Regions from separate parts of the Paraburkholderia sp. HP33-1 genome, predicted to be linked through region 2. Evidence: predicted binding sites of a transcription regulator. Region 2 holds the regulator's gene; each other region holds the start of a gene.
What was found. The regulator HrcA, encoded in region 2, represses chaperone genes, less so after heat shock. The targets are predictions, from matches to a motif close to TTAGCACTCNNNNNNNNNGAGTGCTAA.
Positions count from the first base shown of each region.

Region 1 (9,700 bases), 190 kb from region 2:
ACACGATCACCGCGAACAGCATGATCTCGAGCGTCATGCGGCTCGACGTCGAATCCCACATCGTCAGGCTGCTGCGGCCGTCGAGCGACGAAGGCATGATGAATGGGAACATCGAGAAGCCCGTGGTCAGAATTACGCCGATGACCATCAGCGATGTCGACAGAAACGCCGTCGCCTCGAAGCGCGAACGCGCGAGCAGCACCGCGAGCACACCGCCGACCAGAGCCGCGAGCGGCGCGATCACCATCCACGGATAGAGCGCGTAGTTGGTTAGCCACAAACCCGGCGCGCCGATCACGGTCTTCATCAACGGATTGGAGACCGCGTCGAGCGGGGGCATGTCGACGATCTGATAGCCGCCGATCATCGTCGCGACGAGCGCGCCCGCGACGAGGAACAGCACCACCGCGCACAGCGCCGCGAGCCGCAGCGCTTTCGATGCACGCTCATAGACCACGCCATCCGTCTTCCACTTGACGAATGCGGCGCCATGCGCGGCCAGCATCGACACGCTGACGAGACCCGTCAGCAGCGCGAACGGATTGAGCAGGCCGAAGAAGCTGCCGTGATAGGTGACGCGCAGATCGGTATCGATCGAGAACGGCACACCTTGCAGCAGATTGCCGAACGCGACGCCGATCACCAGCGCCGGCACGAAACCGCCAATGAAAAGGCCCCAGTCCCACGCGTTGCGCCAGCGCGGATCCTCGCGCTTGCCGCGATAGTCGAAGCCGACCGGGCGGAAGAACAGCGCGAACAGCACGAGCAGCATCGCGAAGTAGAAGCCCGAGAATGATGCCGCGTAGGCGAGCGGCCACGCCGCGAACATCGCGGCGGCCGCGGTCACGAACCAGACCTGGTTGCCTTCCCATGTCGCGCCGACCGTGTTCACGACGATGCGGCGCTCCGAGTCGTTCCTGGCGATGAACGGCAGCAGGATCGCCGCGCCCATGTCGAAGCCGTCGGTGAGCGCGAAGGCGATCAGCAGTACACCTATCAAAAACCACCAGATCAGTCTGAGAGCGGCGTAGTCCATATGGGTTATTCCTCTGAAGCGGTGCGGCGGCGCGTCACGCGGCCGGGTTCGACAGCGGCTGCGTGACCGGCTGGCCGTTCTCGTGGTAATAGCGGCCCGTATGCAGCGACGAAGGGCCGAGCCGCGCGTACTTGAACATCAGCATGATCTCGATGATGAACAGCACCGTGTAGAACAGCACGAAGCCGCCGATGCTCAGATACAGATCGCGCGGCGTCAGCGTCGACGCGGCCAGGTTGGTCGGCAGAATGCCCGCGATGCTCCACGGCTGGCGGCCCATTTCCGCGACGATCCAGCCAAGCTCGGCGGCGAGCCACGGCAACGGAATCGCCGCGACCGCCCAGCGCAGGAACCAGCGACGCTTTTCGAGCAGCAGCGTGCGCTGCGCACAGAACCAGAACGCGAGCACGAAGGTCGCGAGGAACAGCAGGCCAAGGCCGACCATCATGCGGAACGAGAAGAACAGCGGCAGCACCGGCGGGACTGTGCTTCTTGCCGCGGCGGCGATCTGGTCTGGCGTCGCGTCTGTCACGTTCGGCGTGAACTGCTTGAGCAGCAGGCCGTAGCCGAGATCTTCCTTGTACTGGTCGAACTCGGCATGCGCTTCGTCGCTCGAGTCGCCTCCCTTTAATCTCTGCAGCGCCGAATAAGCGAGCATGCCGTTCCTGATGCGCCCTTCGTTTTCGGCGATCAGATCGCGCAGACCGACCACGGGTTCGTCGAGCGAGCGAGTGGCGATAATGCCGAGTGCGTACGGCACACGGATCGCGTAGTCGGTGCGTTGCTCCTGCTGATTGGGAATGCCAAATACCGTGAACGGTGCCGGTGCGGGTGCGGTCTCCCATTCGGATTCGATCGCGGCGAGTTTGACTTGCTGAACTTCACCGGTGCGGTAGCCCGATTCGTCGCCGAGCACGATCACGCAGAGTGCCGACGCGAGGCCGAAGCCGGCGGCGATCGCGAACGAGCGCAGCGCGAACTCGGTGTCGCGGCGCTTGAGCAGATACCACGACGACACACCGAGCACGAACATCGCCGCGGTCACATAACCGGCCGACACCGTGTGCACGAACTTCACCTGTGCGACCGGGTTGAAAATCACCGGGCCGATGCTGTCGAGTTCCATGCGCATCGTCTGGTAGTTGAACGTCGCGCCGACCGGATTATTCATCCAGCCGTTGGCGACCAGAATCCACAGCGCCGACAGGTTCGAACCGAGCGCAACACAGAACGTGACAATCAGATGCTGGACTTTTGACAATCTGTTCCAGCCGAAAAAGAACAGGCCGACGAAGGTCGATTCGAGGAAGAACGCCATCAGCCCTTCGACGGCGAGCGGCACGCCGAAAATGTCGCCGACGTAATGCGAGTAATACGCCCAGTTGGTGCCGAACTGAAATTCGAGCGTGAGGCCGGTCGCGACGCCCATCGCAAAGTTGATGCCGAACAGCTTGCCCCAGAACTGGGTCATGTCCTTGTAGATCTGCTTGCCGGTCATCACGTAGACCGACTCCATGATCACGAGCAGCCAGGCGAGGCCGAGCGTGAGCGGCACGAACAGAAAGTGATAGAGCGCCGTGATGGCGAACTGGAAGCGCGACAGTTCTACGACTTCGCTAACGGGCATGTCGATCACCTCCAGTCGGATGCGGGGCAGGCACCGACAGCAGCGCCTGCGCGACCTGCTCAGGCGGCAGCACCATGTGCTCCGCCTGTGGATGATTGAAAAATGTGTACTTGAGCGCCATCAGTAGTGCGAACTTGATGGCGAGGATGATGGCGAGATCTCGCGCCAGCGTTGGACCGCGCACCCACCGGGTGAACCGGCCGCGCCAGCGCGATCGGAGTGTGCTGCTGCGATTGAGGGCTATGGTCATGATCGGTCGAAGACGACTTCACGCCGGTGAATCCGGCTGGATCCAGACGCCCTGGCCATCAGGCAGTCTGGCGAATGCATGCCGATTGCAGGAATCGAACCTCGCGCGCTCAGGATTAGCTCATGCGGCATCAAGTCGCGAAACTTGCCGCGTTTGTGCAGTATTGCTACCGGACTTGCGATACGTCAAGAAAGGTTACCGGCACCGCCTGACCGGGACGTAGGAGAGCCGAAGCGAATGTGCGGCCGCGAGGACGAAAGAAAGGACGCAAAAATGAAAAAGCCCCGCCGTCTTGCGAGGGCGGGGCTTGAGCGCGATCGGCGCCAGATGAGACGCTTTACGCGTATTCGGTCAGCGCGCCGCGCATCTTCTTCATGGCGCTGGCTTCGATCTGGCGGATACGTTCGGCCGACACACCGAACTCGTCGGCCAACTCATGCAGCGTCGAGCCGCCGGAGCCGTCGTCGGCCACCTTCAGCCAGCGTGCCTCGATGATGCGGCGGCTGCGCGGATCGAGCGCATCCAGCGCGCTCGCGATGCCGTCGCTTTGCAGCCGGTCGCGCTGACGCGAAGCCAGCACGGCGGTCGGCTCGCTGTGCGAGTCGGCCAGGTAGGCGATCGGCGCATACGACTCTTCACCGTCTTCGACCTGACCTTCGAGCGCGATGTCGCCGCCCGACAGACGCGTTTCCATCTCCGCGACCTCTTCCCGCTTCACGTTCAGTTCTCTGGCGAGACCGTCGATCTCGTCGGGCGTGAACGCGCCGAGACCCTGCTTATGGCTGCGCAGGTTGAAGAACAGCTTGCGCTGCGCCTTGGTGGTGGCGACCTTCACCATCCGCCAGTTCCGCAGGATGTATTCGTGGATCTCCGCCTTGATCCAGTGCATCGCGTACGACACGAGGCGCACGTTTTGCTCGGGGTCGAAGCGCTTGACCGCTTTCATCAGGCCGATGTTGCCTTCCTGGATCAGGTCGGCGTGCGGCAGCCCGTAACCGAGGTAATTGCGCGCGATGGACACGACGAGTCGCAGGTGCGACAAAACGAGGCGGCGTGCGGCCTCCAGATTGTCGTGTTCGCGCAATTCGGTGGCGAACTGGCGTTCTTCCGCCGGCGTCAGCATTGGAATCCGGTTGACCGCCTGGATGTAGGCGTCGATGTTGCCCAGTTGACCGGACAGCAGCGAGGAATGCGAAAGCGCCAATGCACCTGCCGGAGCGGCCTTAGCCGACGACGGGCTCAAAGTACTCGCAAGGGTCATTGCATGGCTCACTTGTGAAGCTCCTATGGAATCAGACAATAGCGTATTCAGTAAACGACTCCAGCGATGGATGTTAGCACTCTGATCTGCCGAGTGCTAACACTTAGAGGCCGTAGGGGCATCCTGGTTCCCAGAACGCTATTGAAGTTCACCCTCTAATAGCCATCATACGGCACTATTTGATCGCACGTTTGACCTGTACGAATTACCGTATCGAGCCCTATTTGTTGTCGAAATATGCCGATATTTTCCGAAGTTTGGCGAATGATTGCGTGATTGATGCATTGCTGTGGTGGTTTATTTTATTAAGATTTAACCTGAAATCAGAGGGCAGTTGCGCTTGATACTCGCCAGTACGGGTGCCGGATGAACAATGAGAACCTTGTTTCGCGTGGACTTACTCTAAACGGCACGCTTGCCATTCTGCTGTTGGGAGCTGCAATCGCGTGCAAGGCCGATCAGTTTGGCATGCAGATGGCCGTCGGCGCCGGCGATCATCACATCTGGAAGGTCGATCTCGGGATGGTCTGGGACCCGAACCTGACGTGGTGGCAGATCGGCGACTGGCATTTCGCGCTGATCGGCGAGGCGCACGTCGCGTGGTGGCACACCAATGAAGGAAACATTCACGACAACATCGGCGAGATCGGCGTGACGCCGGTGATCCGCTTCGTCAAGTCATCGGGTTCGGTGCGGCCCTTTATCGAGGTGGGGGCTGGCGTCAGGCTGCTGACCAGCCCGCGCATTTCTTCCGACTTCACGTTGGGCACCGCGTTCCAGTTCGCAAACATGGCGGGCGTCGGGCTGCAGTTCGGCGATCATCAGCGCTACGTGGTGGGCTACCGCTTTCAGCATGTTTCCAACGGCGGTATCAAAGAGCCGAATCCTGGTATAAATTTCAGCCAGCTATATTTGCAATATATCTTCTGACCGTGGCCGCCTGCGGCTCACGGTGTTCGAGGGACTGTGCAATGGCGGCAAAGGTTATCGAAGCGATTCGCGGGCTCGAGCGGGAGCGTTTTCGCGCGATGGTCGACGGCGACGGCCAGTCGCTCGACACGCTGCTCGCGGACAACGTCAGTTACGTCCATACGAACGGCAAACGCGAGACGAAGCGGCAGTTCATCGATGGAATCATCGCGGGGCGCCGCCGTTATCGGCAGATCGAGGTGCAGTCGCAGGACGTGTTGCCGGCCGGGCGCGAGACCTACGTGGTCACAGGCCGCGCGCTGATCGAGATGGAGGCGAACAACGGGGCGCTGCTGTTTCCGATTGCCTATACCGCGATTCATACGCACGAGGACGGGCAGTGGCGGCTGATTGCATGGCAGGCGACGCGTTGCGCGCTGGAGTGAGATTTTCTTTGTGCGGGCGCGCCTCGTGAGCGCGTCCGCGGCGCAAGCGGAATGCGGGGTGCGCACTCCGCCGCTGAAATCTCAACCCTCAGATCAGATTCACGCGGTCACGCATTCGTCAGCTTTATCGCGCCTGTTTGTGCCGTGCTCATCCGGGTCGCGAGCCTCGCGCGCGCCATGCATCGCTACATCTCCCCCATAGGGATGCCGCCCGGCCACCGGAATCCGTGTGCAGCTCTCCGCCACGCGTCTGATCGTTGCGAGATCCGAAAAGTCCAGACCGCTGTCGATGCCCATCGCGTCGAGATTCATCGCGAGCGTGACGAGATCGACGTTGCCGGTGCGCTCGCCGTTGCCGAACAGACAGCCTTCGATGCGATCCGCCCCCGCGAGCAGCGCGAGTTCCGCCGCGGCCACAGCAGTGCCCCGATCGTTGTGCGGATGCACCGACAGCACGATGCTGTCGCGATAACCGAGGTTGCGGTGCATCCATTCGATCTGGTCGGCGAACACGTTCGGCGTGGCCGCTTCGACGCTCGCCGGCAGGTTGACGATCATCTTGTGATCGCGCGTCGGCCGCCACGTCTGCGCGACGGCGTCGCACACCTCGCGCGCGAACGGCAGCTCGGTCATGTTGAAGGTCTCGGGCGAGTACTGGAAGGTCCAGCGCGTGGCCGGCCGCGCCTGCGCGTGCGCCTTGATCAGGCGCGTGCCTTCGACGGCGAGCGCCTTGATCTCATCCTTCGACTGGTTGAACACGATGCGCCGGAACGACGGGCAGAGCGCGTTATACAGGTGCACGATCGCGCGCGGCGCGCCTTCGAGTGCATCGAACGTGCGTTCGATCAGCTCCGCGCGCGACGGAACGAAGACTTCAATTGTGAAGTCGTCGGGAATACGCCGCTCGTCGATCAGCTTGCGCACGAAATCGAAATCCGTCTGCGACGCCGACGGAAAGCCGACTTCGATTTCCTTGAAGCCGATCGCGACCAGCATCTCGAAGTACTCGAGCTTCTGCGCGGCGTTCATCGGTTCGATCAGCGCCTGGTTGCCGTCGCGCAGGTCGGTGCTCATCCAGACGGGTGCGGCGTCGATCGTGCGACCCGGCCATTTGCGGCCGGTCAGCCGCACGGCGGGAAAGGGACGGTACTTTTCAGCGGGATTGCCCAACATGGTGAGATGCCTCATTCGTGGTGTCGTCGGCGGAGGAAGGGGCGTCGAGCGGTTGGCCGACTGCCACGCATGTACGTTGCGGATGCTGCCCGTGCAACGTGCATTTGATCCTCTCGCTTCGTCCGCGCGGTAAACGGACGAATGAAACGACGACTGGTTGTGGAGAACTACGACGGGGGTGAAGCGAAACTGCGGGAACAACAGGGAGGACCGCCGACGGCAACCGAAGCTGCCAGCGCGCGGCGCTACGCGTGACTTACGCCAGGCGTAGCGATAGTGGCCGCGCTAGGCGGCCGGAGATAATTCGGAGGGTGTTCGGAAGGGAACGCATGGGGCCAAATGTATGACGGTAGGCCTGGGTCTGTCAACCCGCGGCTGTCAGCCCGCCGTCTTCGCGATATCAACGATCAGCTCGACCTGCCGTTCGATCGCGCCAGGCACCGGCGCTTCGCCGCGCAGCACGGCGTCGATCCAGGCGGCCGTGGTCGCGGCGTCGCGCGCCTCGGGCAGTTCGACTTCAGGCGCATGGGGCGACGAGCGTTCGTGCGGCAGCCGCGTCTCGCAGATGCCGTCGTGCAGCCAGTCGACCTGGACCTGGCGGCGCGTATCGGCGACCGCCTCGCCTTCGGTGCCGCGCGCGAGCAGCGCGCCGCCGACAGCCGCATCGGGATGTGTCATGAACAACTGCGTGAGACTGTCGCGATACGGCGGATGCGTGTAGTTCACGAGTCGCAGTCCCGCGGGCGCGAATGGCTGCAGGAGCTTCACCAGTGTGTGCGTCGAATTGCGCACACCCATGCGCCGGCGCAGCGCAAGCAGGCGCGCGAGCTTGGGCGCGAGCACGTCGATTGATGCGAATGCGACGCGGCGCTCGGCGAGACCAGCTTCGATCTGCGCGTGTGACTGCGCATGGGCGATGCGCAGATGCGTGAAGATTTCCGCGCTCGTCACGCGACCCGGATCCTCGGTGACGCCGTGCACGAGCACCGGCACGCCTTCGCGGGCGAGCAGCAGCGCTAGCAGCGGCACGAGGTTCGGCTGCTTGCGAGCGCCGTTGTAAGACGGAATCGACACCGGCCGAAACCCGCCGTGCGGCAACCGCACCGGCTCGAACGACGTATGCGCGGCGGCCAGCATCGCGGCGAGCTCGTCGGCGGTTTCGCCTTTCACGCGATACGCGAGCAGCACCGCGCCAAGCTCGAGATCGTCGACGCGACCGTCGAGCATTGCGGTGTAGAGCTCGCGGGTGTCGCCGGCGGTCAGCGCGCGGGCGCCGTTCGGGCCGCGGCCGATTTCCTTGATGAATCGGGCGCAGGGGAAGGGGGGAATGGTATCGGTGAAGTCGGTCATCGGGCGCAAGAGGCGGGTGGCGTGCCGCGCTGGTCGGCTCGCAACGGCATTCGGGGAGCTATTCGGTGTGAGTATCGCATCTATCGCGAGCGGGCGAACGGGAACGAAGCGGGCACACCGTGACGCGCGACGGCCCGCCTGGCGCGCACCCGCGCCGTGCCGCGCGTTACACTCGATATTTTCTCGCCGCCTCGGCGGCGCCCATCGGACAACGGAGAACAGGATGAGTTACGTATTTGCACCCGCACCACAGGTCGCGGTGCCGGTCGTCGGGTCGAGCGAGCAGTTCGCGGTGCGGCGCATCTACTGCGTGGGGCGCAACTACGAGGCGCACGCGCGCGAAATGGGCCACGACCCGGACCGCGAACCGCCGTTCTTCTTCACGAAGCCTGCCGATGCGGTTGTCTATGTCGCGCCGGGCACGACCGGCGAATTCCCGTATCCGTCGCAGACGAAGAACGTCCACTTCGAAATGGAAATGGTCGCGGCGATCGGCAAGGGCGGCAAGGACATCTCCGTCGACAGCGCGCTCGACCACGTCTACGGCTACGCGCTCGGTCTTGATATGACGCGCCGCGACCTTCAGGGTGAAGCGAAAAAGATGGGACGTCCGTGGGATACCGCCAAGGGCTTCGATCACTCGGCGCCGCTCGGTCCGATCCATCCGGCCGCGACGGTTGATCACATCGGCAAGGGCGCGATCTGGCTGTCGGTGAACGGTGAGGACAAGCAGCGCGCGGATGTGTCGCAGCTGATCTGGTCGGTGGCGGAGACGATCGCGTATCTGTCGACGCTGTTCGAACTGCGGCCGGGCGACCTGATTTTCACCGGCACGCCGGAAGGCGTTGGCGCTGTCGTGCCGGGCGACCTGATGAAGGGCGGCGTGGACGGGCTCGGCGAGTTCAGTGTGCGCGTCGTCTGAGATGGCTTGGGGCAGGTGGAGGAGGCGGACAACATGAAGCTCTACAGCTATTTCCGTAGCTCGGCGTCGTATCGCGTGCGCATCGCACTGAATGTGAAGAACCTGCCGTACGACTACGTGCCCGTGCACCTCGTGCGCGACGGCGGTGAGCAGCTCAAGCCCGAGTATCGCAAGATCAACGCGGACGGCATCGTGCCGACGCTCATCGACGGCTCTCACGTGCTGCCGCAGTCGCTTGCGATCATCGAGTATCTGGAGGAGACGCATCCCGAGCCGCCGCTGCTGCCGAAGGCGCCGCTCGATCGCGCTTATGTGCGCTCCGTGGCACTGCAGGTCGCGTGCGAGATTCATCCGCTGAACAATCTGCGCGTGCTGCGGTATCTGAAGCACACGCTGTGTGTCGATGACGACGCGAAGGACTCGTGGTACCGGCATTGGATCGACGCCGGCTTCGCGACGCTGGAGACGCACCTGAAGGGCGACGCGCGCACCGGCAAGCTGTGTTTCGGCGACACACCGACACTCGCCGACGCGTGCCTGATCCCGCAGGTGTTCAACGCGCAGCGCTTCAAGGTCGACACGACAAAGTTTCCGACGATCCAGCGCATCTACGATCACGCGACGCAGCTCGATGCGTTCGCGCGCGCGGCGCCGGGCGTTCAGCCGGATACGGAGTGAGCACGTGACGGCGTGACCCGTTGACTGCTGCTTGAAACGGAAAAAGGG
Region 1 covers NZ_JAJEJR010000001.1:381,035-390,734, forward strand. The annotation lists gene cydB (cytochrome d ubiquinol oxidase subunit II) at 1-1,036, opposite strand, end outside; gene L0U81_RS01780 (cytochrome ubiquinol oxidase subunit I) at 1,071-2,663, opposite strand; gene cydP (cytochrome oxidase putative small subunit CydP) at 2,653-2,913, opposite strand; gene rpoH (RNA polymerase sigma factor RpoH) at 3,251-4,186, opposite strand; gene L0U81_RS01795 (acyloxyacyl hydrolase) at 4,541-5,104, shown strand; gene L0U81_RS01800 (nuclear transport factor 2 family protein) at 5,146-5,529, shown strand; partial or broken gene L0U81_RS01805 (2-isopropylmalate synthase) at 5,716-6,702, opposite strand; gene ybiB (DNA-binding protein YbiB) at 7,081-8,052, opposite strand; gene L0U81_RS01815 (fumarylacetoacetate hydrolase family protein) at 8,276-8,974, shown strand; gene maiA (maleylacetoacetate isomerase) at 9,008-9,652, shown strand.
Region 1: a site for HrcA is predicted at 4,248-4,274, ahead of rpoH (RNA polymerase sigma factor RpoH). Genes of this name have one in related genera too.

Region 2 (9,700 bases):
CTTCGATCTTGTCCTTCTCGCCAGCTTCGAGCTTGTCGCCGTACTCGGTCAGCGCCTTCTTCGTGCTGTGCACGAGGGCGTCACCCTGGTTGCGGGCGTCGGCCAGCTCACGCAGCTTGTGATCTTCTTCCGCGTTCGCTTCGGCGTCCTTCACCATCTTCTCGATTTCGGCTTCGGACAGACCCGAGTTCGCCTTGATCGTGATGCGGTTTTCCTTGCCGGTCGCCTTGTCCTTCGCGCCGACGTGCAGAATGCCGTTTGCGTCGATGTCGAAGCTCACTTCGATCTGCGGCACGCCGCGCGGTGCCGGCGGAATGCCTTCGAGGTTGAACTCGCCGAGCAGCTTGTTGCCCGCTGCCATTTCGCGTTCGCCCTGGAATACCTTGATCGTCACGGCGCTCTGATTGTCGTCAGCCGTCGAGTAGACCTGCGCGTGCTTGGTCGGGATCGTGGTGTTCTTGTTGATCATCTTCGTCATCACGCCGCCGAGCGTCTCGATGCCGAGCGACAGCGGGGTCACGTCGAGCAGCAGCACGTCCTTGCGGTCGCCCGACAGAACCTGGCCCTGGATCGCGGCACCCACGGCCACGGCTTCGTCCGGGTTCACGTCACGGCGCGGATCCTTGCCGAAGAACTCCTTCACCTTTTCCTGCACCTTCGGCATACGGGTCATACCGCCGACCAGAATCACGTCGTCGACTTCACCGACCTTCACGCCCGCGTCCTTGATCGCGACACGGCACGGCTCGATGGTGCGTTCGATCAGGTCTTCGACCAGCGCTTCCAGCTTGGCGCGCGTGATCTTCAGGTTCAGGTGCTTCGGACCCGATGCGTCGGCCGTGATGTACGGCAGGTTGATTTCGGTCTGCTGGCTCGACGACAGCTCGATCTTCGCCTTTTCAGCCGATTCCTTCAGGCGCTGCAGCGCGAGCACGTCCTTCGACAGATCGACGCCCTGCTCCTTCTTGAACTCGCCGATGATGTAGTCGATGATGCGCTGGTCGAAGTCTTCGCCGCCGAGGAACGTATCGCCGTTCGTGGACAGCACTTCGAACTGCATTTCACCGTCGACGTCGGCGATTTCGATGATCGACACGTCGAACGTGCCGCCACCCAGGTCGTACACCGCGATCTTGCGGTCGCCCTTTTCAGCCTTGTCCAGACCAAACGCGAGAGCCGCGGCGGTCGGTTCGTTGATGATCCGCTTGACTTCCAGACCGGCGATGCGGCCGGCGTCCTTGGTCGCCTGACGCTGGCTGTCGTTGAAGTACGCCGGCACGGTGATCACGGCTTCCGTGACGGTCTCGCCGAGGTAGTCCTCAGCGGTCTTCTTCATCTTGCGCAGCACTTCGGCGGAAATTTGCGGCGGCGCGAGCTTCTCGTCGCGCACCTGGACCCATGCGTCACCGTTGTCGGCCTTCATGATCTTGTACGGCATCAGGCCGATGTCCTTCTGCACTTCTTTTTCTTCGAAGCGGCGGCCGATCAGGCGCTTGACCGCGTACAGCGTGTTCTTCGGGTTCGTGACCGACTGACGCTTGGCCGGTGCGCCAACGAGAATCTCGTTGTCTTCCATGTAAGCGATGATCGACGGCGTGGTGCGCGCGCCTTCCGAGTTCTCGATCACCTTGACCGAGTTACCTTCCATGATCGCCACGCACGAGTTGGTCGTGCCGAGGTCGATGCCGATGATTTTGCCCATTTTTTCAAATCTCCTGACTTTGATCGCTGCGGAAAGCGCCCGGTTGGCCCATCTGGCGGCGGGGCGATCCGCTCTCAATTCATACCTGCACTCAAAATAAGTGCGGCCGCATCGTTTTCAAGACCTTTTTTGCGATGCGGTCTTTAATTTTTTTCAATCACGGGGCGGGCCCCTGAATCTTTGCTGCGAGTCCGCTTCGTCAGCCGGCACGGCGCCCCCCGGCGCTGCTGGCCGGAAGCACCTGAATTGACTGGATCTTTTGCGACGCGAAGCGATGTGAAACGACGGTGCGGACGCGACGGGCCCAAACGCCCGGCGTGCGCCTCGCCGTACTTATTTCGGCGCCGCGACGGTCACGAGCGCGGGACGCAGCACGCGATCCGCGATCACGAAACCCTTTTGCAACACCGCGACGACGGTGTTCGGCTCCTGGTCGGCCGGCACCATCGAAATTGCCTGATGACGATGCGGGTCGAACTTTTCGCCGACCGGATTGATGGCAACGACGCGGCCCTTCTCGAGCGCGCCGCTCAGCTGACGCAGCGTGAGCTCGACGCCTTCGCGGACCTTCTGCAGGTCGTCGGATGAATGGGCCACGGCCGCCTCGAGACTGTCGACCACGGGCAGCAGATGCTCGGCGAAGTTCTCGATCGCAAACTTGTGCGCCTTGGCGACGTCTTCCTGAGCACGACGGCGCACGTTTTCGGTTTCGGCCTTGGCGCGCAGGAAGCTTTCCTGCAACTCGGCGATCTTCGCCTGAGCGTCGGCCAGTGCCTGCTCGCCAGCACCCTGGGCCAGTTCAGCGGCGGCGCCGGTGTCCGGCTGTTGAGCAGCGGCCTGGGCGGCCTCGGCGGCCTGGCGCGCGGCTTCGTCGGCGGGCGTGGGATTCTGGCTCGTCGGGTTCTCTTGCGTGTTTTCCATGTCGCTGAAAGTCGTAAAAAAAGTAAAAGCCAAAGGCGGTGAAAGCCGTTCCAACACGCGGCAATTTGTGCGTTGCAAAATCGCGACACGCGCCTTCGCGGCGACCTGCCAGTCCGGACCGCAGATGGGGCCCGAAAAAGCCGTTTCAAGCGGCTCCGACGGTTTTTTCGCACCACCTTCGGGCAGGCGAAATGCGCCGTAACAACCATTAGCGTGGCGCAATCAGATAGAGATTGAGTGCGGCCCGCAACTGGCCTATTCTCCAATCATGCAGCAGAAACGCCACGTTAACCCTAATTTAACGTAAGCCTTACCGAAGCCTGACAGTTGTTCCGATCGCTGTATCAGCCCACCATCTTCCCAAGGGGAGTACCGTGAAACTGACCTTTGCAATCGGGGTGGTCGCACTGGTACTGATAGGGGGCACCACGACCATCTGCATGTCCGGTGCGGTCAACGACCACACCACGGAGTACGGTGGCGCCAGAGCCACCATGGAGCAGTTCCTCAATCCCCACCTGAAAATCTGTCGATAGTGCGCCGGTCGCGCTTGGTCGGTCGCCCGTGCAGCGCGGCAGCCGGTTCGTGGTACACCCTGCGCCGCTCCTGCTCGACCTGCCGCTTCGCCCGGCTCTCCGCGGTTTCTACATAAAGCGTCTGCGCCACACTGGCCGGGCCGCGCACGTCGCACACGCCCAGCACTTCCACCTGCCACACGAACCGCTCGATCTCGATTTCGACCAGATCGCCGACACGCACGTCCTTCGCCGGTTTCACCGCCACACCGGCGATGCGCACGCGCCCCTTCTCGACCGCGTCCGCCGCCAGCGAACGAGTCTTGAAAAAGCGCGCTGCCCACAGCCATTTGTCTATGCGCAGCCTCGCGCCCGGTTCGGTTGAAATGCGATAGTTCATCTGCGTATTCAAGCTCCTGTGGTGTGCGGCACAGGTACCGCCTGCACCGGCCATCCCTGCAGATGCTGCGCAACGATTTCGCCGAGCGCGGCAACCCACGGCTGCGACGCGTTCAGACAGGCGATCCGGTGAAACTCCTTGCCACCCGCCTGCAGAAATTCGTTGCGCACTTCCATGCCGATTTCCTCGATCGTCTCGAGGCAGTCGGCGGTGAAGCCCGGGCAGAACACGTCAGCACGTCGCACGCCTGCCGCGCCGAGTTCCTTCAACGTCGGTGCCGTGTAGGGCTGCAGCCATTCGGCCTTGCCGAAGCGCGACTGGAACGTAATGCGGCATTCCATCGGCGTCAACCCGAGCGCCTGCATCAGAAGCGCGGCGGTCTGCTGGCATTGCTCGTGGTACGGGTCGCCGAGATCGAGCGTGCGCTTCGGTACTCCGTGAAAACTCAGCACGAGTTTGTCGCCCGCGGCGAAGTCGGGGCGGCCGTGCTGATGCCAGTAGTGATGCACCTGCGCGGCAAGCGCTGCGATATACGCCGGGTGATCGGCGTACTGGCGCACCGTGCGAATTTCCGGCTGGTTGCGCATGCGTTTGAGTGCGCTAAAGGCTTCGTCGAACGCGGTCGCGGTAGTCGACGCCGAATACTGCGGATACATCGGCATCAGCAACACGCGCTCGGCGCCGGCGAGCTTCAATTGGTTGAGCATGGCCGGAATGCCGGGCGTGCCGTAGCGCATCGCATAGTCGACCAGCACCGTGTAGTCGTTCAGTTGCAGCAGATGACGCAAGCCCTCCAGCTGCTTTTCGGTATGCACGCGCAACGGCGAGCCCTCGGGCATCCACACCGCCGCGTACTTCTTCGCGGAGCTGCGGCCACGAAACGGCAGAATCAGCAGACGCAGAATGAGCTGCCACAGCAACGCCGGAATTTCGACCACGCGCGGGTCGGACAGGAACTGGGCGAGATAGCGACGCACCGCGCGCGGCGTCGGCGCGTCGGGCGTGCCGAGATTGATCAGCAACACGGCGACGCGATGCGACGTGGCGTTCTGTGAAGGCCGCTCGAGGTCGAAGCGCATAGGCAGCAGAATTCACCGCTTCATGCGGCGAGTCGATTCAGTGGAGATTCATTATAGCGGCGCGGGTCCTGCCCGGCCCCGCCAGACACCCATGGCCATTCGGACGATTGGCAGACGCCGCGCGCTCGCGCATCATGGCCGGGACGGGCTGCGATGACGGCAGTCCCGCGCAGCGCGAGGACTACTGCTGACTCAGCGTCATGGACAGCAGCCGCGCGGTGATGTCGACGATCGGGATCACGCGGCTGTAGGCCATGCGGGTCGGCCCGATCACGCCGAGCGTGCCGACGATCTTGCCGTTCACCTCATACGGTGCGGTGACGACGCTCATTTCCTCGATCGGCACCAGAGTCGATTCGCCGCCGATGAAAATCTGCACGCCCGCCGCATGACTCGACACGTCGAGCAACTGAAGGAGGCTGGTCTTCTGGTCGAACACATCGAACAGCTTGCGCAGGCGCGCCATGTCTGACGAAAGATCGGCGACTTCGAGCAGATTGCGCTCGCCCGAGATCAGCACGGTCTCGCCGGTGTCGGATTCGTCGGTGCTCGCGGTGACGGCCGCGTGCATCAACGAGGTCATGTCGCCGCGCAGCTCGTCGATTTCCCCGCGCAGGCGGCGGCGCACTTCGTCGAACGACAGGCCCGCGAAGTGCGCGTTGATGTAATTGGAGGCTTCCACCAGCTGCGACGGCGAAAAGTCGCGCTGGGTGGCGAGGATGCGGTTCTGCACGTCGCCTTCGGGCGTCACGATGATCAGCAGAATGCGCTTGTCGGACAGGCGCATGAATTCGATCTGCTTGAACACGTGGCTGCGGCGCGGCGTGAGCACGACGCCGGCGAACTGCGACAGGTTGGACAGCACGCTCGCCGCCGCGGCAACGATCTTCTGCGGTTCGCCCACCTGCAGCGTGGTCTTGACGGTGCGCATCACCGCTTCCTCATCAGCGGCGGATTCGACCGTCAGCATCGTGTCGACGAACAGACGGTAGCCGCGCGGCGTCGGAATGCGCCCCGCCGAAGTATGCGGACTGATCACGAGCCCCAGATCCTCGAGATCGGACATCACGTTGCGGATCGTGGCCGGACTGAGTTCGAGGCCCGAATAACGCGACAGCGTGCGCGAGCCGACCGGCTGACCTTCGGCGATGTAGCGCTCAATCAGCGTTTTGAGGAGGGTTTGTGCGCGAGGATCTAGCATGACGAAAAATTTTAGCTCAATGGCACCGCAGCCGCGAGCGCCCGCGGCGCCCGCCCCCGCCGAATGCGTCGCCGTCGGCGGGCTCGCATGTCATCAGGTCTTCACCATTCTAACGATAATCGCGACATACGCAGACGCCCCATGTGCGGTGACCCACTACCGGGTTGGTCTGCGATTCTTTTCAGGCCCCACCTATGGTGTAATGCCGGCATGCAAGTGACCAGCCAGTTCAAGACCGTCGCGCTCGTCGGGCGCAGCAATACGCCGGGCATCGGCGAGCCGCTCACCGCGCTCGCCGCGTGCATCGCGAAGCTCGGCCTCGAAGTCGTGTTCGAAGCCGACACCGCCGCCGAAATCGGCGTGACCGACCACCCGGCGCTGCGTCTCGCCGAGATCGGCGCGCGCGCCGACGTCGCCGTGGTGCTCGGCGGCGACGGCACGATGCTTGGCATCGGTCGCCAGCTTGCGCCATATCGCACGCCCTTGATCGGCATCAACCATGGGCGGCTCGGCTTCATCACCGACATCCCGATTTCCGACATGCGCGAGATCGTGCCGCAGATGCTGTCCGGCAATTTCGAGCGCGAGGAGCGCATGCTGCTGGAAGCGCGCATCGTGCGCGATGGCACGCCGATCTACCACGCGCTCGCGTTCAACGACGTGGTGGTCAACCGTAGCGGCTTCTCGGGCATGGCGGAACTGCGCGTGTCGGTCGACGGGCGCTTCATGTACAACCAGCGCTCGGACGGCCTGATCGTCGCGACGCCGACCGGCTCGACCGCGTACTCGCTGTCGTCGCAGGGGCCGATCCTGCATCCGCAACTGCAGGGCATCGTGCTCGTGCCGATTGCGCCGCACGCGCTGTCGAACCGGCCGATCGTGCTGCCGGACGAATCGAAGGTCAGCATCCAGATCGTTTCCGGGCGCGAAGTCAACGTCAATTTCGACATGCAGTCGTTCACGTCGCTGGAACTCGGCGACACGATCGAGGTGCGCCGCTCGCGTCACACGGTGCCGATTCTGCATCCGGTCGGCTACAGCTATTACGCGACGCTGCGCAAGAAGCTGCACTGGCACGAGTACCCGTCGCACGAAGAAGACTCGAGGCCGTAAGCGGCGCGTTGAAGCGCGCACGCCGCCGCGGCCGTCACCCGAACCCCAAGCCCAACCCGACGACTTCCATGCTTCGCCACCTCTCGATACGCGACTTCGTCATCGTCGCCGCGCTCGATCTCGAATTCGACAGCGGCTTTACCGTTTTCTCGGGCGAAACCGGCGCCGGCAAGTCGATCCTGATCGACGCGCTCGCACTCGCGCTCGGCGCGCGCGCCGAGGCAAGCGTCGTGCGCACCGGCGAGAGCCGCGCCGACATCACCGCGGAGTTCGAGACGCACGCGCTCGTCGATCAATGGCTCGACGAGCAGGCGCTCGGCGCGGCCGACGAAGGCCAGCACGGCGGCACCGTGATGCTGCGGCGGGTGGTCGACGCGAACGGCCGCTCGCGCGCATTCATCAACGGTACGGCGGCCACGCTCGCGCAGCTGCGCGAGGTCGGCGAAATGCTGGTCGACATTCACGGCCAGCACGCGCACCAGTTGCTGATGCGCCCGGACGCGCAGCGCGAGCTGTTCGACACGCACGCGGGCCTGTCCGACATGGCCGCCGCGGTCACGCGCGCATGGCGCACGTGGCGCGACAAGGCGCAGGCGGTCGAGCACGCGCAGACGCGCGATCGCGAGCTGCAACTCGAGCGCGAGCGACTCGCGTGGCAGCTCACCGAGCTCGACAAGCTAGCGCCGCAACCGGGCGAATGGGAAGAGGTCAACACCGAGCATCGGCGGCTGTCGCACTCGGCGAATCTGATCGACGGCGTGCAGGGCGCGCTCGGCGCGCTGTCCGAATCGGACGACGCGATGATCACGCATCTCGGCTCGATCGTATCGAAGGTGCGCGACCTCGCGGAGATCGACCCGGCGCTGAACGACGTGCTCGCCGCGCTCGAACCCGCCGAAATCCAGTTGCAGGAAGCGGCGTATTCGCTAAGCCACTACGCACAGAAGCTCGAGCTCGATCCCGAGCGGCTCGCGCAGGTCGAAAAGCGCCTCGACGCGCTGCACTCGGCCGCGCGCAAATTCCGCCTGCAACCCGAGACGCTCCCGGAAGAACACGAAGCGCGGCGCAAGCAATTGGCCGCGCTCGACGCCGCCGCCGACCTCGACGGCCTGCGCGCCGCCGAGGCGCAAGCGAAGGACGTGTTCGTCGCCGAAGCGAAAAAGCTGTCGAAGGCGCGAGCGAAAGCGGGCAAGGCGCTCGGCGAGGCGGTCACGACCGGCATGCAGGAACTGTCGATGAAAGGCGGCAGCTTCGAAGTCGCGCTGGTGCCGCTGCCCGAAGGCGGCGCGCATGGGCTCGAGCAGATCGAGTTTCGCGTGGCCGGTCACGCCGGCGTGCCGCTGCGGCCGCTCGCGAAGGTTGCGTCGGGCGGCGAACTGGCGCGTATCAGTCTTGCGCTCGCGGTGATCGCGAGTGCGGCCAGCCCGACCCCGACGCTGATCTTCGACGAAGTTGACACCGGTATCGGTGGCGCCGTGGCCGAAGTGGTCGGTCGGCTGCTGCATCAACTCGGTGAGGCGCGCCAGGTGTTGTGCGTAACGCACCTGCCGCAGGTCGCCGCGCGCGGCGATCATCATTTCCAGGTGGCGAAGACCGGCAACGGCAAGGGCGGCACGCTCAGCAGCGTGACCTCGCTAGACAAGGCGAGCCGCATCGAGGAAGTCGCACGCATGCTCGGCGGCCTCGAAATCACCGCGACCACGCGCAAGCACGCGAAGGAAATGCTGACCGCTTGAGTTTGCGCCGTGTGTAGGTCACGGCAAATGACCTGAGCCAAGTTGGCCGAGACCTCACCACCCATCCCGGCCACGCATGACGCGCTTCGCGAAGCGCGTCAGCGCCGTCACCCAAACACCCTCTTCCACAACGCCAGCACCGCCTCGCGCTCGGTCGTCACCAGCGCGGGATCGACCCGCGCCTTCTCCATCCCGTCGAGCCTCAGAGTGTGCTGCAGCTTGCGATACCGCCGATACGCGGCGCCGACCGTCTCCGCTTCCGCCTCGCTCATCAGCCCGAAACGCGACACCTCGCGCAACAGCGCGATATTGCCGGTATTGCGAATCAGCTCGGGATCGCGCGCCGCATGCAGCAGCACCCAGTACTGCACGGTGAATTCGATATCGACCATGCCGCCGCGGTCGTGCTTCAGATCGAATAGCGCCGGCGTATGGTTCGGATGTCCCGCCGCGACACGCGCGCGCATCTCGACGATCTCCTTCGCGAGCGGCGGCGCTTCGCGCGGCGTCGTCAGCACCTGTTCGCGGATCGCCTCGAACTTCGCGCCGATCTCCGCATCGCCCGCGCAGTAGCGTGCACGCGTCAGCGCCTGGTGCTCCCACACCCACGCGGTGTTCGCCGCGTCGCCCTCGCGCAGCTGGTAGCGGCGAAACGCGTCGAGATCGGTGACGAGCAGGCCCGACTCGCCGTTCGGCCGCAGCCTCAGATCGACGTCGAACAGCGTGCCGGCGCCGGTCGCGGTCGTCAGCCACGTGATCAGGCGCCGCGTGTAGGTGGCGTAGACGTCGGCGGCGGCATCGTCGGGATCGTCGTACAGGAAGATCAGGTCGAGGTCCGACGCGTAGCCGAGCTCCTTGCCGCCAAGCTTGCCGTAGGCGATCACCGCGAAGCGGGGCGCGTCGCGGTGACGTTTGGGCAGCTGCTTCCACACTGCGTCGAGGGTCACGTCGAGCACCGCGTCGGCCAGCGCGGACAGCTGGTCGCTAACTTGCTCGACGGAGAGCTTGCCGGCGAGATCGATCAGCAGAATGC
Region 2 covers NZ_JAJEJR010000001.1:566,082-575,781, reverse strand. The annotation lists gene dnaK (molecular chaperone DnaK) at 1-1,702, opposite strand, end outside; gene grpE (nucleotide exchange factor GrpE) at 2,036-2,623, opposite strand; gene L0U81_RS02610 (hypothetical protein) at 2,622-2,825, shown strand; gene L0U81_RS02605 (RNA-binding S4 domain-containing protein) at 3,131-3,538, opposite strand; gene hemH (ferrochelatase) at 3,547-4,617, opposite strand; gene hrcA (heat-inducible transcriptional repressor HrcA) at 4,799-5,818, opposite strand; gene L0U81_RS02590 (NAD kinase) at 6,029-6,931, shown strand; gene recN (DNA repair protein RecN) at 7,000-8,667, shown strand; gene glnE (bifunctional [glutamate--ammonia ligase]-adenylyl-L-tyrosine phosphorylase/[glutamate--ammonia-ligase] adenylyltransferase) at 8,775-9,700, opposite strand, start outside.

Region 3 (9,700 bases), 110 kb from region 2:
TGGGACTTCGAGAAGCGCGACTGGATCGCGCACAGCGGCTGGCCGTTCGGCCTCGACGAACTGGCGCCGTACTACGAGCGCACCCACGAGTGGTTGAAGCTCGGTCCGAACAACTTCGACCCTGCTTATTGGGAGCGCGAGATCGGCCGCCCGGACGTGCGTCGCATGCCGCTCGGCACCGGCGACATGCGTGACACGGTCGCGCAGTTCAGCCCGCCGATGCGCTTTGGCAAGACGTATCGCGGCGAGCTGGCGAACTCGAAGCGAGTGCGCGTCTTCCTGTACGCGAACGTGCTCAGCATCGACGCCGATGCGCAGGGCACGACGATCAACCGCGTGCAAGTGGGCACGATCAGCGGCCGACGGATCTCGGTGCAAGCGCGGATTTTCGTGCTGGCCACTGGCGGCATCGAGAATGCGCGCCTGCTGCTTGCATCGAACGGCGTCCACGCCACGGGGCTCGGCAATGCGAACGATCTGGTTGGCCGCTACTTCATGGATCACCCGCGGATGATGGCGGGCAAGGTACGTTTTCGTGAGGGCGTCCCGCGCAACAAGCTGTACGACGTCAAGTATCACTACCAGAACGCCGCGGTGTCGGCGCACGGCACGAAGATCTCCTCGCAGTTCGCACCGAAGAAGGAATGGATGGAGCGCGAGAAGCTGCTGAATTCACGCGTGTGGCTCTACTCGAAGTGGTACGGCGAAAGCAGCGCGGCTTCCGAGGCGCTGATCCACTGCAAGGAAGCCCTGATGAAGAAGGACCAGCCGGGCCGCAGCCTGAAGGCGGACGTCGCGACGATGATCGCGCACCCGCTGCAAACCGTCGGATATGCCCTCGCGCGGCTGTTGCAATCGCCGGCGCTGATCACCCACGTGACGTTGCAGGCCATCGTCGAAGCTGTGCCTGATCCCGATAGCCGCGTCACGTTATCGGCCGACAAGCGCGACCACTTCGGCATGCCGCGCGTCAAGGTGGACTGGCGCCTGGGCGAACAGGTCAAGCGAACCTTTGACAAAACCTTCATGCTGTTCGCGCAGGAATTGCAGATGGCCAAATTCGCGGACGTCGAACTCGACGCGCCGCTTGAAGGCCGGCCATGGCCGGCACAGGTGGAGGGCACGTGGCATCACATGGGCACCACGCGCATGCACGAATCGCCGCGCGAGGGCGTGGTCGACGCTGATTGCAAAGTGCACGGGATCAGCAATCTGTATGTCGGCGGCAGCTCGGTGTTTCCGACCGTTGGCGCCAATTTCCCGACCATCACGATTACCGCGCTGGCGTTGCGTCTGGCCGGTCATCTGGTGCGGCGGCTCGATGTACCGGACGCGGTCGGCAAAACGGAGATCGACGCCGCCAACCGCCCGGCCGCGTCGATCGACGTGCCGTCCCAGGTCGAGACGCTGTCGATCGCGGCGGGAGGAATCGGCCCGCAGGCTCAGTGAGACGTCAGGAACGGAACCTGAAAAAGCTAGCGGCTTTGCTGCGCGGTTTCGCGCAGCGCCGCGATCTGCTGTTCGCGCGCGTCGCTACGGCTGCCATGCGTGTCCAGCAGCGCGGTCAGCGCACTCACCATGGCGTCGATCCTGAAGCGTGAACTGTAGGTGAGTGCGGCTTGCGTACGCATCGCCTCACGTGCCGGGGGCGAGAGTTCGATCCAGCGCAGCAGATTCTGTTCGGTGCCGTCCACGGTGTCGGCGGCTACCAGTCCAGCGCCGTCTGCTTCAATCTCGCGCCATACGTTGACCTTGTCGGAAATCAGCACCGGCAGTCCGCAACCGAGCGCCTCGGCAACCGCCACGCCGAAATTCTCCTGGTGCGAGGGCAGAACGAACACGTCGCTCGCGTGAAACGCGCCCCACTTGAGGTCGCCCTGCAACATGCCCGGCAAGCTGAGGCGCTGCGCGATGCCGGCTGCCTCAGCCCGCGCGCGCAGTGTCGGGAACCAGCCGGTTTCGTCGGGACCGGCAATCACAAGATGCAGCGCCGGATCGCGACCGGCGACGCGCGCAAACGCGTCGATCAGCAGATCGCAGCCTTTCTTCGCATGGACGCGGCCTAGAAACAGCACGATGCGTTTGCCGCGCAACTCGGGGACCGCTTGCAGGAACGCCTCGCGCACCACCGCCGGATCGACGAGCGGCACTGTCGTGCCGAACGGCACGATCCGTTCTTTCGCGCGGTACAGCCAGAACGACTGACGCGCGCGTGTGCGTTCTTCCTCGGTCGTGAAGATGACCGCGCGGGCGTCGCGCAGCACGCGGTATTCGGCCCACGGCCAGTACAGCCATTTCTTCAGATGCTTGAGCGGATAGGCTTCTTTGAACCACGGGTCGAGCATGCCGTGCGCGTAGACGTAGTAGGGCACGCCGCTGTCGTGCAAGGCCCGCCATGCGGCAAAGCCGTGGTATTGCCACAAGCCATGCACGATGACCGCGTCGAAGCGTTTCGCGTTGGCGGCGAGCCACGGTACGAGCCGCTTGCAGTAGCCATAATGGCCGCGGCTGGGGCCTAGTGCGTGGACCCGAAACGGAAAGGTCGCGAGGTAGCCGTCACCGGGATCGTCACAGGTCGCCACCTCGATGTCGTGTCCGGCCTTCTGCATGGCTATGCTACTGCGATGCACCCCTTCAACCGGGCCGCCGCCGCGAGGATCGACACTGGGAAGCAGATGCAATATTTTCATTGGGTGATATCCGGGTGGTGGGGACGTGGCGTCCGCGCAGGACGTGGCACGAGCGCGCCGAACTGGTTGGGTGTGGCCGCGGCGGAGCTTGCGCGCGTCCGCAGCGCAAGTTGCAGGCGCGCGTGAGTCGCGATCATCATTCGCGTCTCCGTGGGTCGATAGCGGATGGTCTTGCACTGGATCATTGTGAGGAAATCTCCCCGGTCGTTAGTTACCCCGACCGCATTCGTCGCTGAATGCCTGGATTCTGGCAACGGCGGCAAGGGCACCCACTGCAAGGCGCGCGCAGACCTGCGTATGTTGTCGGCCAACAAGCGCGTGCTGATCATCGACGTGCCGCAGGAAGCCGCATTCCCCGGCTCGGGGTACCAGGGCGCCTGTTACGGCTACGACAGCATCGCCGGTTGACGTTGCTGCCCGCCCGGCACGTCGCGTCGGGGACGGCATCGTCGTCGCTTACGTTGTCAAGCTGGATGCCTCGCAGCCCTTAGTGATGTGCCAGCAGGGCGCGGATATCTCCCGCCATTTCCTTCGACGGCTCCATGGTCTGCCGTGCATCGCCCGGCATTTCCTTCGACGCTTCCATGGTCTGCCATGCGGACTCGTGCGACGCGAGCGCGACCAGCCGTCGCGCGGCCTTGCTGCTCGAATCGATCTGCAACGCCTCGTTGGCGTTGTGCGATGCGCAGTCCCAATGTCGGACATTGCCGCAGCCGCGCGCGAGACTGAGCAATGCGTCCCGTTGCTGTTCTAGCGTGCTCACTTCGGCGCGCATGCGGCGCGCGTCGCGATTGTCGGGTTGCGCCGTGATTACCGCGGCGAGACGCGCTTTGGTCGCCGACAGATTGCCCCGTTGCAGATAGCCGTGCGCGGCTTTCAGATTCCGCTCTGCGTCGGCGCGCAGCTTGTCGGCTTGCGTGAGCGGGGCGGTCGTCGTGTCGGTGTTGATGTTGGAGTTGGTCGACACGACTGCCGTGCCGCGCGGGGTGGGCGCGGAGATGGCTGCACTCGGTGGCGTCGTTGGCGCTACGGCGTGCGCGGTCGCATTGACGGGCTGTGGCGGTGCGGTGTGTGCGGTCGCAATGATGGGTTGGGGCGCTGCGGTGTGTGCGGTCGCAATGACCGGCGGTGGCGCAACGGTGGGTGAGGTCGGAATGACGGGCGGTGTCGCTAAGGTGCGCGCGGTAGCAATGGCGGGCGGTGGCGCAATGGTGTGTGCGGTCGCAATGACAGGCGGTGGCGCGACCGTGTGCGAGGTTGCAACGACAGGCGGTGGTGGCGGCGCGACAGGAGCCGCGTGCACGGGCTCCGGTTGCTGCCGCGCGACGACAACGGGACGCGGTGGTTGCGCGACGACCGCCGCGGGTCTCGGCGCCGCGGCTTTGGGAGCCGCGGCAACAGACCGCGCCGCATTCCGCGCCGCGTTCTGCGCAGTGTTTTGCGCGGTGTTGTCCGAGTGCACCGTGCCGAAGACCGTGACCGGCGTGTCGACGCTCGCATCGTCATCGTTGAGAAGAATGAAGCCGGCATACACGACGCCGAGCGTCGCGAGCGCCGCCGCGGCGAGCGCCATGGGACGCTTGCGCCGACGTCCGCCCGGCACGAAGGTCGCCTCGTCGATCAACTCGTAGGGGCTCAGCTTCGTTTGTGCGGAGCGCCGTGACGCACGGTCCTCTGGCAAACCCGCGCTCGCTGGCAGCGATTCGAGCTGTGCGCGCGGTGCGGCGAGCACTCGGGATCGTGCGGTGCGCTCGCCGCGATTGTCGGCCATATCTAACGAATCGATCGGCAGCGCATGGCACGCGGGACACGGCGAAAAGCGGCCGGACAACGGCACGCCGCAGTATGCGCAGTGATGGAAGAATGGCTGGTCGGAGGTCGTGTCGCGCGGCATGGCCGTCTCGCTCCACTGGCGCCAAAGGCCGGCGCCATCAAAAAGAATGAATGCGACGACGCTCGCAAGCGGCGTCGACCGGACTTACTGGACGACGTACCCGCGCGCCTGCATGCATGCCGCGTAGGCGGCCCAGTAGCGCGTCATCGGCGGCTCGGGCGCGGGCAGCGGCGGCAGCTTGACGTCCGATGCCGCGTTGGCCTGCAACGATGCGTCCGGTGCGCCCGACGCGCCGGGTTCCGCGCTCGCGCCTGCGGCCGTATTGGTCGCGGCTGCCGACGCATCTGCCGGTACGGTGATCGGGCTACGCGCACTGCCGACGCCGGCCATCGGCTCGCTCACGGCCTCCGACGTGCTTGCGCCATACGGCAGTGGTGTGGCGGAGAAGGAACTTTGCGGCAGAGGCGGCTTCGGCGGCGCGCCCGTCGACGCCCCTTTCGCCGCCGGCGCAGGGCGCGGCGGGATTTGCGGCTCGCGACGGATGTCGACCTTGCTCACGCGGGCCGCTTCCGCGTAGCACATCGCGTTGTCGATGCTCCGCTCGTAGGGGCTCTGACTTCGGATCGGATAGGTGACAGGTCGCCACGCGAACGCGGCACTGCTCGCCACCAACAGTGTCAGTACGGTATATGTTTTAAATGCCATCGCAGTCACTCCCGCAGCGATGTCTCGCCTTTTTGTGTTTGATTTAGTGTAGTGCTTTCGTTTTTTGCTTGTTGCGCGTCGTGTTCGAGCTTGTCGTTCGTGCTTGCTGGTCCTGTGCCATTGCACCCCGGACGGGCACGCCGCAAATGTTGCTTTGACGAGCGTAGCACCGTGCGCTGAGCACGCGATGCGTCGCATAGCGCGCGAAAACGCCATCGTGCAGTGCAATCAGGACACAATTCGCGAAGTTGCGTTGGAGATCGGGACAATCCCTGGGGTCTGTTTACGTAGGGAACGCAAGTGCGAATGCCCGCTATCGGCGCGCTTTGCACGGCGTTCTGTGTGTCGAACCGCATGCTTTTTGCTTCACTCAACGGTTTCGGCCAAAGATACACAGTTTTATGACTTTCGCTGAGTGGTCTGCTAACCGTCGAGTAATCTGCAGAGGTAAATCTGAACGGCTATTCGAGCATGTAACTGATTCGCGGAGCGACTATGGTGACCTTCAAGACTTTCGGACACTTCCTTTGGCTCGTCCGTAAGACGTGGATAACGCGTGGCCCGCGTTTGTACTATTCGCAGTTTGGAGAAGACGCAGTGTTGCGCGAGATAATCAGTCCCCGGTGCAATAAGGGGATTTATGTAGACGTAGGGGCATACCACCCTGTCAAGTTCTCGAACACACATGCACTTTATAAGCGTGGTTGGCGCGGCATCAACATAGACATGGATCCGGTAAAAATTGAAGCGTTTTCTCTTGCGCGGTCTGATGATGTCAATGTATGTGCAGCCATTTCCAGTGAGAAACAGCTCAAGGAAGTTTATAACTTCTCAAATTATGGGCTGACTTCGACCCTGGATCCCATAGTGGCAGCAGCGGAAGTCCAGAAGCCTATCTCCGTGCGGACGGTTGAAACCACCACATTGAACGACGTTCTTGAGCACAGCCCATACGCCGGTCAGGAGATCGATCTGCTCTCCATCGACGTGGAAGGTCACGATTACGAAGCCTTGCGGTCGATCGATATCAGCAGGTATAAACCAAAGATCATTATTGTGGAATCTATGCTGACTTCAATAAGGGAAGTCATAGATTCCGCCATATTTCGCTATCTGGAGGAGCGCAATTACCGACTGGTCAGCTGGACACATTTTTCACTGATCTTCAGGGTGGAAAAATCTCAAATCTTTCGCAATCAGTTATAGCCTTACAGTTGTGCAAGTGTTGTCCTTGCAGTCGCTATGAATTTCATCATCCCACCAGAAGCGACCGCGTCAATGGCCCGGACATACGCGGGGCGACTTGCCTGAAGGCTGACTATTGTCACGGCCCATGCTTACGGGGATTTCCCTGGGTTTGACGTTTCGAGTGGGCGCTCTGCGCCGAAGTCGCTGCCTCGTGACGGGCCGCCTTACCATTCGTGAAGGGCCGAATCTCAGTTTGATGCGTCGGTAAATTATTGTTTTCTTAGAGAAAATGCCGAGCGGCAGAGGTTCCTCACGGGGCCGGCTCAAGCCTGAGCGAATCACGTTCAAGGGTCAGTGAACGACGGCCGCGTTCCCCACTTCTTGAATTTGTCACTACCCGTCCATATAATTAGCACTCGCTGCACGAGAGTGCTAACAACATCGCCGGTTGGCTCGGCCAGCCGGGTTTTTCTCAGCGTTCTTCAGTCTCAATCAGAGAGGAGTATGTATGAACCTTCGTCCTTTGCATGATCGCGTGATCGTCAAACGTCTGGATCAAGAAACCAAGACCGCGTCGGGCATCGTGATCCCCGAAGCCGCAGCGGAAAAGCCGGATCAAGGCGAAATCCTCGCAGTCGGCCCGGGCAAGCGCGACGACAAGGGCGCAGCCATTGCGCTCGACGTGAAGGTCGGCGACCGCGTCCTGTTCGGCAAGTACGCAGGCCAGACCGTCAAGGTCGACGGCAACGAACTGCTCGTGATGCGCGAAGAAGACATCATGGCCGTGGTGCAGAAGTAAGCGCAACGTCGCTACTTCCCCGGTTATATCCAAAGAATTCAAGGAGTTAGAAGATGGCAGCTAAAGACGTCGTATTCGGTGATTCCGCCCGTGCCAAGATGGTCGAAGGCGTGAACATTCTCGCCAACGCCGTGAAGGTCACGCTCGGTCCGAAGGGCCGCAACGTGGTCCTCGAGCGCAGCTTCGGCGGCCCGACGGTCACCAAGGACGGTGTGTCGGTCGCTAAAGAGATCGAACTGAAAGACAAGCTCCAGAACATGGGCGCGCAAATGGTCAAGGAAGTCGCTTCCAAGACCAGCGACAACGCAGGCGACGGCACGACGACCGCTACGGTTCTCGCGCAATCGATCGTCCGCGAAGGCATGAAGTACGTCGCATCGGGCATGAACCCGATGGACCTGAAGCGCGGTATCGACAAGGCTGTTGCAGCTGCAATCGAAGAACTGCGCAAGATCAGCAAGCCGTGCACGACCAACAAGGAAATCGCACAGGTTGGCGCGATCTCGGCGAACAGCGATTCGTCGATCGGCGACCGTATCGCTGAAGCAATGGACAAGGTCGGCAAGGAAGGCGTCATCACCGTCGAAGACGGCAAGTCGCTGCAAGACGAGCTGGACGTTGTCGAAGGTATGCAATTCGACCGCGGCTACCTGTCGCCGTACTTCATCAACAACCCGGACAAGCAAGTCGCCGTGCTCGACAACCCGTTCGTGCTGCTGCACGACAAGAAGGTGTCGAACATCCGTGATCTGCTGCCGGTGCTCGAGCAAGTCGCGAAGGCTGGCCGTCCGCTGCTGATCATCGCGGAAGACGTCGAAGGCGAAGCGCTCGCAACGCTGGTCGTCAACAACATCCGCGGCATCCTGAAGACTGTTGCTGTCAAGGCTCCGGGCTTCGGCGATCGTCGTAAGGCGATGCTGGAAGACATCGCGATCCTGACCGGCGGCCAGGTCATCGCTGAAGAAACCGGCCTCACGCTCGAGAAGGCAACGCTGGCTGAACTGGGCCAGGCGAAGCGCATCGAAGTGGGCAAGGAAAACACCACGATCATCGACGGCGCTGGCGAAGCAGCGAACATCGAAGCTCGCGTCAAGCAAGTGCGCAAGCAGATCGAAGAAGCGACCTCGGACTACGACCGTGAAAAGCTGCAAGAGCGCGTCGCCAAGCTGGCTGGCGGCGTGGCAGTGATCAAGGTCGGTGCTGCGACCGAAGTCGAAATGAAGGAAAAGAAGGCACGTGTCGAAGACGCACTGCACGCAACGCGCGCAGCTGTGGAAGAAGGCATCGTTGCTGGTGGCGGCGTCGCGCTGATCCGTGCACGTACGGCAATCGCTGGCCTGAAGGGCGCTAACGCCGATCAGGACGCAGGTATCAAGATCGTGCTGCGCGCAATGGAAGAGCCGCTGCGCCAGATCGTCACCAACGGCGGCGAAGAAGCGAGCGTCGTGGTGGCAGCGGTTGCTGCTGGCAAGGGCAACTTCGGCTACAACGCAGCAACCGGCGAGTACGTCGACCTGGTTGACGCAGGTGTCGTGGACCCGACGAAGGTCACGCGCACGGCGCTGCAAAACGCAGCTTCGGTCGCTGGCCTGCTGCTGACGACCGACGCAGCTGTCTGCGAACTGCCGAAGGAAGACGCACCGATGCCTGGCGGCATGCCCGGCGGCATGGGCGGCATGGGCATGGACATGTAATTCCGCTCGGGCCTCGTGGTCCGGCCGGGTGGTCAAACCATCGCGGCTGGATCACCGACGAGGCCCGGTTGGAAGTCCATGTGGGGAGTGCGCCGCGAGGCGTGCTTCCCAAAAGAAAAAACCCGCATCAGCGGGTTTTTTCTTTTGGGGCCGGTGTTGACGCGGACGCCGGCGGGCGCTTCTGGACGCCCGTGCTCCGGATCAGGCGCGTACCGTGCGAGCGGTACGGTGAGCGGACGTTTCCAGACACTTTTCGCGCAGGTAGTGGAAGATCTGCGCGACGCTTTCCGCAGGGCTCTGCGTTCCCGTGTCGACGTGCAGGTCGGGATCGGTCGGCGCTTCATAGGGCGCCGACACGCCGGTGAACGAGCTGATCTCGCCAGACCTTGCTTTCGCGTAAAGACCTTTTGGATCGCGGCTCACACAGGTGGCGAGCGGGGCAGATACATAGGTCTCGACGAACTTGTCGGGTCCAATGATCTCGCGCGCCATCGCGCGGTCTTCGCGTATCGGCGAAATCAACGCGGTAATCACGATCAGGCCCGCGTCGTTCATCAACTGGGCGACGTGCGCGACGCGGCGGATGTTTTCGCGGCGGTCGGGGCGCTCGAAGCCGAGGTCGCTCGCCAGACCGTGGCGGATATTGTCGCCGTCGAGCACATAGCAGGCGCGACCGAGCGCGATCAGCTGCTCCTCGAGCGCGAACGCGAGCGTCGATTTGCCGGCGCCGGACAGGCCGGTTAGCCAGATCGTGGCCGGCTTCTGGCCGAACATGCGGATGCGATCCTGC
Region 3 covers NZ_JAJEJR010000001.1:677,771-687,470, forward strand. The annotation lists gene L0U81_RS03095 (FAD-dependent oxidoreductase) at 1-1,449, shown strand, start outside; gene L0U81_RS03100 (glycosyltransferase) at 1,476-2,690, opposite strand; gene L0U81_RS03105 (hypothetical protein) at 2,862-3,098, shown strand; gene L0U81_RS03110 (hypothetical protein) at 3,178-4,584, opposite strand; gene L0U81_RS03115 (hypothetical protein) at 4,669-5,229, opposite strand; gene L0U81_RS03120 (FkbM family methyltransferase) at 5,725-6,435, shown strand; gene groES (co-chaperone GroES) at 6,926-7,216, shown strand; gene groL (chaperonin GroEL) at 7,270-8,910, shown strand; gene cysC (adenylyl-sulfate kinase) at 9,112-9,700, opposite strand, start outside.
Region 3: a site for HrcA is predicted at 6,827-6,853, ahead of groES (co-chaperone GroES). Genes of this name have one in related genera too.